3 regions of the Desulforapulum autotrophicum HRM2 genome follow, and region 1 is predicted to be linked to each of the others. Evidence: predicted binding sites of a transcription regulator. Region 1 holds the regulator's gene; each other region holds the start of a gene.
The links. The regulator sigma-54, encoded in region 1, starts transcription at its own class of promoters, with help from an activator protein. The targets are predictions, from matches to a motif close to TNTGGCACANTTTCTGCTNT.
Positions count from the first base shown of each region.

Region 1 (3,419 bases):
TCCCAGGGTAATCACAGGTGAAAGCTTTGTCACCGGCAAAAAAATCACCCTGTTTCGAAGCAATGGCAAGGTGGTTGTGGAGAGTGGGAAAGACCAGCGGGTCGAAGCACTGTTCAACCCCGCGGACAAAAAGAAAAATAAAGAGGGTGAATGACAAGACTTGCGTTGAAAAATCTTGTTAAGACCTACAACGGTCGAAGGGTAGTCAATGGTGTTAACATTGAGGTCAACCCTGGGCAGGTGACCGGCCTGCTGGGGCCTAACGGTGCCGGCAAGACAACCACATTTTACATGGCCGTTGGAATGATCAAGCCGGACAAGGGTCAGGTTTTCCTTGACCACAATGACATAACAGACTATCCAATGTACATGAGGGCAAGAAACGGCATCGGGTACCTTCCCCAGGAGGCATCCATATTCAGGAAACTCACCGTACGTCAGAATATTACAGCCATTCTTGAGGTCCGGCCCGATGTTGAAACGAACGTCAATGCCAAGGCAGACCGCCTCATGGAAGAGTTGGGCATCGCCCGTCTTGCCGATCAAAAGGCAAGCGTGCTCTCAGGCGGAGAACGAAGACGGCTTGAGATTTCAAGGGTGCTTGCAACCGACCCTTTGTTCATCCTTCTGGATGAACCCTTTGCCGGGATTGACCCCCTGGCCGTGTCAGACATACAGAAAATCATCACCCACCTCACTGAACTTGACATCGGGGTTCTGATATCTGACCATAACGTGAGAGAGACCCTTGGGGTGTGCAACTTCGCCTATATCATGAATCAGGGAGAGGTGATTGAATCGGGAAACCCGGAAAAAATCACCTCCAGCGAAATTGCAAGACGATTCTACCTTGGAGATAAATTTAGGCTCTGATTATGGCTTTAGGACTACAACAAAACTTAATACTCACCCAGCAACTGGTGATGACCCCCCAGCTGCAGCAGGCGATAAAACTACTCCAGCTCTCCCGGCTGGAGCTTGCCGGGATGATCGAGCAGGAACTCGAGGAAAACCCGGCCCTGGAAGAGAGCATTCAGGAAATAACCCAGGCAGAGGCCCGGGAGATTGAACGTGAAGCCGACACCAAAGACCAAAACGAGGACCTGAAAGAGGTCACCATTGAGGAAAAACTTTCCCAGGACACGGACTGGGAAAGCTATATCAACGAATACAACTCAACGGGAAGGGTTCACTCGGAAAGAGATTTCCAGGAGGCCCCCAATTACGAGGCATTCACCTCAGCCAAAAAGACCCTTGAAGATCACCTTCAGTGGCAGCTTCTCATGAACAGCCCAACCCCTGATCAGGAACAGATAGGAAGCATGATCATCGGCAGCCTCAACGTTGACGGATATCTTTGTTCAACGGTTGAGGAAATTGCTGAACCCGGGGGTTTTGAAATCGAAGCCGTTGAAGCCATGCTCAAAACCCTGCAAACCTTTGACCCGCCCGGTGTCTGCGCAAGGGATCTCAGGGAATCACTGCTCATTCAGATTACGAGACTTGGCATCGAAGATCCGATGCTTGAACGGATCATCACCCGGCACATGAAAAACCTGGAGAACAAAAACTACAAGAAAATCGCAAAGGATCTAGGCATATCCATAGATCATGTGGTTTCAGCCGTGAACGTCATCAAATGCCTGGAGCCCAAACCAGGTCGAGAGTTCAGCACTGAAGAACCCCAGTACATTATTCCAGACATCTATGTATACCGGGAAGGCGATGATTTTAAAATTGTCATGAACGACGACGGCCTGCCCAAACTGAGGATAAACCGTGTATACAAAGAGGCAGTCGCCAAGGGCACCAAGATATCAAAAGAGACCAAGACCTACCTCAACGAGAAGATGCAGAGCGCTTCCTGGCTCATCAAAAGCATCCACCAGCGACAGAAGACCATCTATTCTGTCATGGAGAGCATCATCAAGTTCCAGCGGGAATTTTTCCTCAACGGGATCACCCAGTTAAAACCCATGATCCTGAGGGACGTGGCCGAAGATATCCAGATGCACGAATCAACCATCAGTCGGGTCACAACCAACAAATACGCATACACCCCCCAGGGGTTATTTGAACTTAAATATTTTTTCAATAGTTCCATCTCAAGAACTGATGGTGATTCAATGGCTTCGGCAAGTGTCAAGGACAAAATCAAACTTATTATTGAAAAGGAAGATCCTCAAAACCCCTACAGCGACAAGCGACTGACAGAGATATTAGAAGAGGCTAACATCAACATAGCCCGCAGAACCGTAGCCAAATACAGGGAGATGCTTCACATTCTTCCGTCAAGTAAACGTAAACAATTTTAGGGAGGTTTTTTTTATGCAGACATCCGTCACTTTTAAACAGATTGATCCTTCCGATGCATTAAAATCCTATGTACAGAAAAAGGTAGACCGATTTGACAAAATGCTTGAAAGCCCGGCAGAGGCAAACGTGGTTCTGTCCGTTGAAAAGATTAGACACATTGCCGAAATAACCCTTGTGTGTGACCGATTGAAGATCCATGCAAAGGAGGAGTCTGAAAACATGTACTCGTCCATTGACACCCTTATGGACAAGGTGGCAGGCCAGATAAAGAAAAACAAGGACAAGATGCGACGCCACATGTCAGGCAACAAGGCAAGCATCAAGGACAATGATATTCTCCTCACCCCTCCCGAGGCCGCCTCGGACACCTCCACTCCTGAAGTGATCATGGAGGCCATTGACGTAAAACCCATTGACATCGATGATGCCGTTATGGAACTCAACTCTGGTAAGGAAAATTTCTTTGTGTTCAGCAATGCAAGGACAGAGCGTGTCAATGTTCTCTACAGGCGTAACGACGGAAAGCTTGGATTGATCCAGCCCCGCAGATAGCAAATTGCCAGGAGATTATGAAACTATCAGAACTATTACCAAGGGGTGCCATCATCCCGGACCTTGCATCAAAGGATAAAAAAGGCGTTCTTGAAGAACTTGCAATTTGTGTCGCTCCCATGGCCAGGACCGGGAGCGACGAAATTGTAAGGGTTCTTCTGGAAAGAGAACAACTTGGCAGTACAGGTATCGGTGGCGGAATTGGAATTCCCCACGGCAAGCTTGCCACTGTCGACTCCATAGTTGTCGGGTTCGGTTTGAGCCGCAAGGGAGTCTCATTTGACTCCCTTGACCACAAACCGGTCCATATTTTTTTCCTGTTGATAACCCCTGAAAACTCCACAGGAAGTCACCTGAAAGTTCTGGCACAGATTTCAAAGCTTCTCAAAAAGGACCACTTTAAGGAAAGCCTGTTACGGGCCGAATCCATTGACGAAATCCAGAAAATCATTCTTGACATTGATGAAGAGTTTTAACCCATGAACCGCCAAAGCCTATTTATACTCACCGGCCTTTCCGGGTCAGGAAAGAGCACAGCCATGGAGGCATTT
Region 1 covers NC_012108.1:3,172,011-3,175,429, forward strand. Annotated here, with positions in the region: gene HRM2_RS13785 (LptA/OstA family protein) at 1-154, shown strand, start outside; gene lptB (LPS export ABC transporter ATP-binding protein) at 151-873, shown strand; gene rpoN (RNA polymerase factor sigma-54) at 876-2,315, shown strand; gene hpf (ribosome hibernation-promoting factor, HPF/YfiA family) at 2,329-2,868, shown strand; gene HRM2_RS13805 (PTS sugar transporter subunit IIA) at 2,886-3,344, shown strand; gene rapZ (RNase adapter RapZ) at 3,348-3,419, shown strand, end outside.

Region 2 (3,419 bases), 770 kb from region 1:
GGTCAGGACTTTTTTTGTTTTGTGGTCAAATTGTATGTGTGGAGGGGGGCATCTATGGTCACCTGGCCACCCCGGAATCAAAGTGCCATTAAAATATTGAGTTCCGTTCAGATTGAGCGCCTGGTTCGGCAAATTTTGCCGTTTGATTTATTGACAAATAGGCTTTTAACCCTCCTTCCTCATTTAGTTATTGTTAATGTTTTCAATGATTATTACCATCGAGACATCGCTACGGCCTGACCCTGATAAGTACGGTTTACAATCCTCTTCAGATCAATAAGATTTTTTGACAATGTACAGACCTTCATCTTCCCAACGATTGACTTCTTTCTTTAAAAAAACTGGTACAGGCTTTTTTGATGCCGATGGTTGTGTGATTTATTTGCTGTGATCAATAAGAAGATATTTGCGAGGACGATCACCTTTACCCCATTTCACGGCTTTCAAAATCACCTTTGATGTGTCCATCAATACTCTGGAGTTGGATAATAATACTTGAGATAATCAAACAAGGATTCTTAAACTTCGGTCACGTTATGTGAGAGTATATAGATGATTCGTTAAAAAAATACACGGGCATTATTAAATTCTCATCATGGGAGGTATTGTATACAATTTGATATCGATTGTGAAAAATATTACCCATAATTATAGAAACATTGTTGTAGCTATTTTCACTTCATCCCTCGGAATATCAAATTTAAAAAAGACCATATCTCACCGTATGTTTAATTTGTAATATCAATATCACAGGCAAATTGTATAGATGATTTTTAAATTCAACCCAATTTTTATCACAAAATGCTGTTTTGCTATGTTCGTAGTCAGAGAAAGATTGAAAATTATCCAAAAAGAATAGCCAGGCCAATATAAGGCTTTTATACCGAGATCTGTACTTAGTTTGTCTGAGGACTTGTCGTTAAGGATTTGAGCTAAAAAATGTATTGGTATGTTTTTTGCTTTAACCTAAAATGAGAAAAAGCAATGCTTTGAACCTTGGAGATTTTTGATGCTTTGCTTAACAAAAATCGTGTTTTTATCCCAAAACTGAGACAGATACCCCTAAAGAAGAAGGCAAAATAGATGATATTGAAAAAACAGAAGCTATTACTGGCCATTGTAATGGCGACAATTTTTGGTTTTGTTCTGCCGGCATTTGCCACCCCTATCAGTACCATATTCCATGATTATGGTACTACCACAGGAAAGGTTGATCCCAACGGTAATGATTCACTTCATAAGAATTATGTTAAGATATCTGACAAGAGCAAAGCACGATTTTCGGATGTTTTTGATTTTTCTACACTGGATTTTGATGCAATCACGTCATTTGATCTGACTCTTGATTTTTCAAAGACTGGGTCAACTTTTTGGGGCTTTCCAACCGAAGACTGGAATGTTCGGCCAGCTGAATCTACTTCATCTGCAACTAGTACACTGTTTAATCTGATCAATTCGCAGGCCCGGGTAAAACAAACTATTACGTTCAATACAGGCAATCTTGATATTTTTGAGAATATTGTTGACAACAAATCATTTTATTTGTGGTTTGATGAAGAAACTTGGTTCAACGACAGTTTCAAATTGTATTCAGCAAAACTGGAGATCTATGGTATGCAAACTGCCCCTACTGCCAATCCAGAACCTGCCACCATGATGCTTCTCGGGCTTGGACTTTTGGGAATTGCTGGTGTGAGCAGAAAAAAAGCATATTTTTGAATTTATATGAAACACTCACCAAAGTATTGTCAATGATGGTGTTTCAAAATTTGTTGAGGCCGAAGCCATACCTCGCTCCGGCCGTGCCGGTTATATAAATTCATTTTTGAAGGCAGGGACTCTCATTTGGCCCCTGCTTTTTTTGGGTTTTTCCCACTATGGGGTGATGAAAAAAATTCGGCATTCCTGGGCCATTTGGGCAAGTGGCTGTAGGACCACCCCCCAGCTCGTTGAGTCTGCCCGTATCTTGCCAAGTTTAATCCGGTGGCAATGGCAGAGGTGCCACACCCATTCCCATCTCGAACACGTAAGTTAAGACCTCTAGCGCCGATGGTACTGCAGGGGAGGCCCTGTGGGAGAGTAGGACGCCGCCGGGTTATTTTTATATAAGTCCTGATCATCATTTATGATGGTCAGGACTTTTTTTGTTTTGTGGTCAGGAAGGGAATTGTATGTGGAGGGGAAGGTACATCTCTGGCAACCCCTAATTCTTTTGCAGGCGCTTCACCGCCTGGACCACAGCAGTTACCGCCTGATCAATGTGGTCACTGGTGGTCATGCGCCCGGTGGAAAACCGAAGTGTGCCCTTGGCCCACTGCTCGGGAATCTGCATGGCCTCAAGCACATGGGACAAGGAGACCGTATTGGCATGACAGGCTGCACCGGCTGAGGCAGCCACCTCAAGGCCGATCTCTTCTAAAATCCGGTTGGCTTCAAGATTTTTGAATGACAGGCTCAGGGTGTTGGGAAGCCGGTCTTTGGGTTGGCCGTTCAGCTGGACGTTATCCAATTGGTCTACTATTCCCTGATGCAGCCGATCCCGCATCTGCTTTAAATGCGTCTGGGCCTGGGGCAGGCTTTGGCCGGCAAGTTCACAGGCCTGGCCCAATCCCACAATCCAGGGGACGTTTTCTGTGCCTGCCCTCCATCCCATTTCCTGGCCTGCCCCGTGGCAGAATTTTTCCGGCAAAATGCCCTCTTTGACAAACAAAGCCCCAATCCCTTTGGGGGCATACAGCTTGTGCCCTGCCATGCTGAGCAGGTCAACCCCCAAATCCTGAACATCTGTGGAGATCTTTCCTGTGCTCTGTGCGGCATCCGTGTGCATCACAATGTCTTTTTCATGGGCCAGGCGGGCGATTTCCCGGATCGGCTGGATCGTACCCACCTCGTTATTAGCATGCATCACTGAGATCATGATGGTGTCCGGCCGGATGGCTGCGCAAATGTCATCGACTTGAACCCGGCCGGTTGGGTCCACCTCGACATAGGTTGTTTCAAACCCCTCGGTTTCAAGATAGCGGCAGACTTCCAATATGGCCGGGTGCTCTATGGTGGTGGTGATGATATGCCAGCCTTTTTCTTTTAATGCCCGGGCCATGCCTTTGATGGCATGATTGTTGGATTCAGTGCCGCCTGAGGTGAAAAAAATTTCATGGGGCTTGCAATTCAGAAAACCAGCCACCTGTCTGCGGGCGGCTTCCACAGCCTGCTTGGGTCGGATTCCGTACCAGTGGGAACTGGAGGGATTCCCGAATAGGGTGTCAATAAAAGGGTGCATGGCCTCAATGACCCTGGGATCATTGGGCGTGGTGCCGTTATAATCAAGATAAACCGGATGTATCATAGATCCGTTCCTTCAGAGTTTTGACAGCAGAGGGTGTCATCCCTGAGCCTTGGTGGGCGGTTTGGGACTGCCG
Region 2 covers NC_012108.1:3,940,450-3,943,868, reverse strand. Annotated here, with positions in the region: gene HRM2_RS17210 (PEP-CTERM sorting domain-containing protein) at 1,084-1,719, shown strand; rRNA gene rrf (5S ribosomal RNA) at 1,980-2,096, shown strand; gene HRM2_RS17200 (cysteine desulfurase family protein) at 2,204-3,346, opposite strand.
Region 2: a site for sigma-54 is predicted at 944-963, ahead of HRM2_RS17210 (PEP-CTERM sorting domain-containing protein). Genes of this name have one in related genera too.

Region 3 (3,419 bases), 970 kb from region 1:
GCAAAAGAATACCTGACAACTGCTTTAGAAATGAAGGATGATTTACCAACGGCAGCAAATGATCTTGCCTACATCCTGGCCGAAGAAGGCAACGAGTTACAAAAAGCCCTTCACCTGGCACAAATTGCGGAATCACAGACCCCCAACGATCCCAATATCCTGGATACCCTGGGATGGGTTTACTACAAACAAAGAGCGTATGATCTGGCAATTTTCAAACTAACGGAAAGTATTAAACTCAATCCTGACAGCGCCTTTTCACATCTCCATATAGGGTGGGCATATTACGATACTGGCCGATATGAAAAAGCAAGGGAACACATGAAGATCGCCTTGAAATTAAATCCAAACATCAAAGGCGCACGCGAGGCCCGAAATATCATTGGTGAATAAAAGATAGGGAATGCGGTAAAATGATTCCCTTGCGGTTCCGTTATCCATTCCCATTGTCGGTGATGTGTTTAAACATCCAAGCCTATTCAGATTGATAATCACAACCCGAGTAGCGCCAGTTATGCGTTGGGCAAAATAAGAAAAGGCAGGGTAGAAGATTTCCTCTGACCCTGCCTTTAAAAGAAACGCTAAATTATGTACAAACCTTATATTTGTTTTCTTTTTCTGCCAATCCTTGCAATACCCAAAAGTCCAAATCCGAACAGCATCATTGTAGCAGGTTCTGGAGTATGACTAAGTGAAACACCAATATGCCATTGCTCTACCTCGCCCTGCCAATAATTTCCGGTTGCAGCAAACATGTTCTCGTAGCTTGTCCACCACGACGTAGATTCACGATCATTCCACTCAAATTGATCGTCGTCGCTAAAGAATCTCGACTTACTGTTTTCCTTATAATATCTATAAAGCAATGATTCACTGCAAGTAACTCTGGCTCTCAAATAAAAACCATCAAGATTTGAAGAATCAATTGTGAAACTTTGCGAGGTAAAAAAGTTTGGATTAACGGGAGTAACATATGATGTAGATGGATTTGTTGATACAGTTTCGTTGTCCGTTAGTTTTCTTTCTAAATAAGCAATTTGATCAGTATTGTCATACGTACCATCATTATCCCAGTCAACCCAGGCCTTCAGATGGTCTGCGTAGTGGGTGCCAATAAAATCTTTATGCATATTGAATTGAAAAGTTACTGTATCACCTACGTATAAATCCTCATGACCCCAAGTTTCACCACCATCTCTGCTCCAAAAAACACCATATTCGTCGGTTTTTTCATTATCCACATTATAAGTGTCAAGTGCCTGCCAGGCAGTAGTCTCATGTGTTGCATCACCATAAATAGTATCAGTAGTTCTGCTCTCGTAACTATCCCCATCCCATTGAGTAACAGAATAACTTGTGGCAGCATAAGCATTCGTAAAACACAGAAGCGCAAAAACTCCGAACAACCCAATTGCAGATAGAATTTTCAAAATCTGTCGTTTTCCTGTTTTCATATAAAATCCTCTCCATATTATTAATTATTTTTTTTATTTGTTGAGAATATTATGAAAGCAAATTTAATGCCAGAAAGCATACATAATCGTGTGAGATTCAAGTCAGACCCACAGATTCTGAGCTGCATTTTACACCGAATAAACTCGGATTCTACCACTTGGCAGCCTTTTCACAAAAAAAACGCTCTGAAAAAACCAGACAATTTTAAAATTATTTTTTTGAATTCAATTCAAAATTTTATCATAATTTTATTTGGATAGGGTCTTTTTTTGTTTTGGTTTAAACTGTTTTTGACCGCAAATGAGATTTTTTTACGCATTTTATGGGAATTTTTTTTCACAATTATGATTTTTTTTCAGATACCTCATTTTTGTAACCACATTCCATGCGATCGCGGGGGGACTGGTATACAATCATTTCATCCACACCACATAATACTTTAGGAAAACCACAAAAAGTTTCCGGATCATCCAGGGGAGGCGAACGAAATTGCGTTTAAGTTGCTGAATTTTCAGTGTGTTGCAACCCCTTTTTGAAGAAGTTAATATTAATTATGGTTTCAGGAGAGTTACCATAAAAAAATTCATACTATAGTGACAAAATAATATTCCATGAACAATCTATGAGTGTCCCTGAGACCCGATTCTCTTGCAAAAAACAAAAAACCCGCCTTCCCAGAGTTTCTGCTCTGAAGAGACGGGTTAAATATTCCAAATTGGTGGAGGCGGCGGGAATTGAATCGGTCTCCCCCCACTTTTGACAAACTATTGACACACAAGGCTTTTCCCTGTTTTACATAACTATTTCAGACAGTTCCAAAACATTCAATACGTTCAATACGTTCAATGGATTCAACCAGAATCCTTCAATTCTACCAGTATTCTACCAGAGTAGTTACCAGACCAATAGACAAATCTCTGCCCTACCCCCCACTTGATACAAACCCTGTCCCATTGTAAAAACAGAAAAAACAAGCAAATCCCAAAAAACAGTTAGAGTGTGGCGCTTCCACCCTAAAGCATTGAAATAACAATGTTATTTTGTAATCACCTCAATAACACAAACCGCTAACAGCATTGATAATCCTATAAATACAGCCTTTTACAGATAACAACCTCTTCCTCTATAGAGCCCCACCAACTGCCCTTCCATCTTTCAAAGAAAAAGCAAGAAAAACTTCCCTTCCCTGTTAATTTCCTTTATTCTGCCTTTTAATTATTTGCTCATTACCATCCTGATTCTGAACCAGAGGGAGACCTTCTATGACAAAATCGCGTGACCCCGCCACAATGAACGACATCGAGATTATTCCCGGCAACATCAACATCCTTCTGATTGCGCCTCATGGTCATGATGAAGATGACAAAAACACAGGCAAACTGGTACGCCATGTTGCTGAACAAAGCGGGTGCTATGCCATTATCAATGAATTTTATGGCAGAAAAGCTGAAGCTTCCAGACGAATTAACCTCAACAACCTGCCCGAGATAGAAAAACATCTACAAGATGGATTCCTAAAGCCCCTCATTGCCTATAAAAATGAGATAATTAAGGCCAATGGCAATGCTCTAATCTTCTGGATACACGGGGCTAAAAATAAGAGTGTTGAGGGAGACATCCAAAAAGGAACCGATGTTAATCCAGATGTTGTTAAAGTGCTGGTCGGCTATGGTCAGAAAACGGAGAACAACAGGTATACAGCCGAACCGATAACAGCAAACACCTTAATTGAAGCGCTGACTAAAAACGGGTTGGATGCTGTTGCAGCTAATCCTGATAAAAAGGTTGATGTGAAAAAAGGCATCTACAGCTACTGTGGGCATGACATAACCAACATGAACCAATTATTCAAAAATAAAGAATATCTGGACCCGAATGTTGAATCAGTTCAGTTAGAGTTCAGAATGGAAGGATGCCGTGATAATGAAAAGAATATAAAATCAACTGCCGAAAGTATTGCCCGT
Region 3 covers NC_012108.1:2,201,914-2,205,332, reverse strand. Annotated here, with positions in the region: gene HRM2_RS09710 (tetratricopeptide repeat protein) at 1-393, shown strand, start outside; gene HRM2_RS09705 (PEP-CTERM sorting domain-containing protein) at 600-1,454, opposite strand; gene HRM2_RS09700 (radical SAM family protein) at 2,718-3,419, shown strand, end outside.
Region 3: a site for sigma-54 is predicted at 1,509-1,528, ahead of HRM2_RS09705 (PEP-CTERM sorting domain-containing protein). Genes of this name have one in related genera too.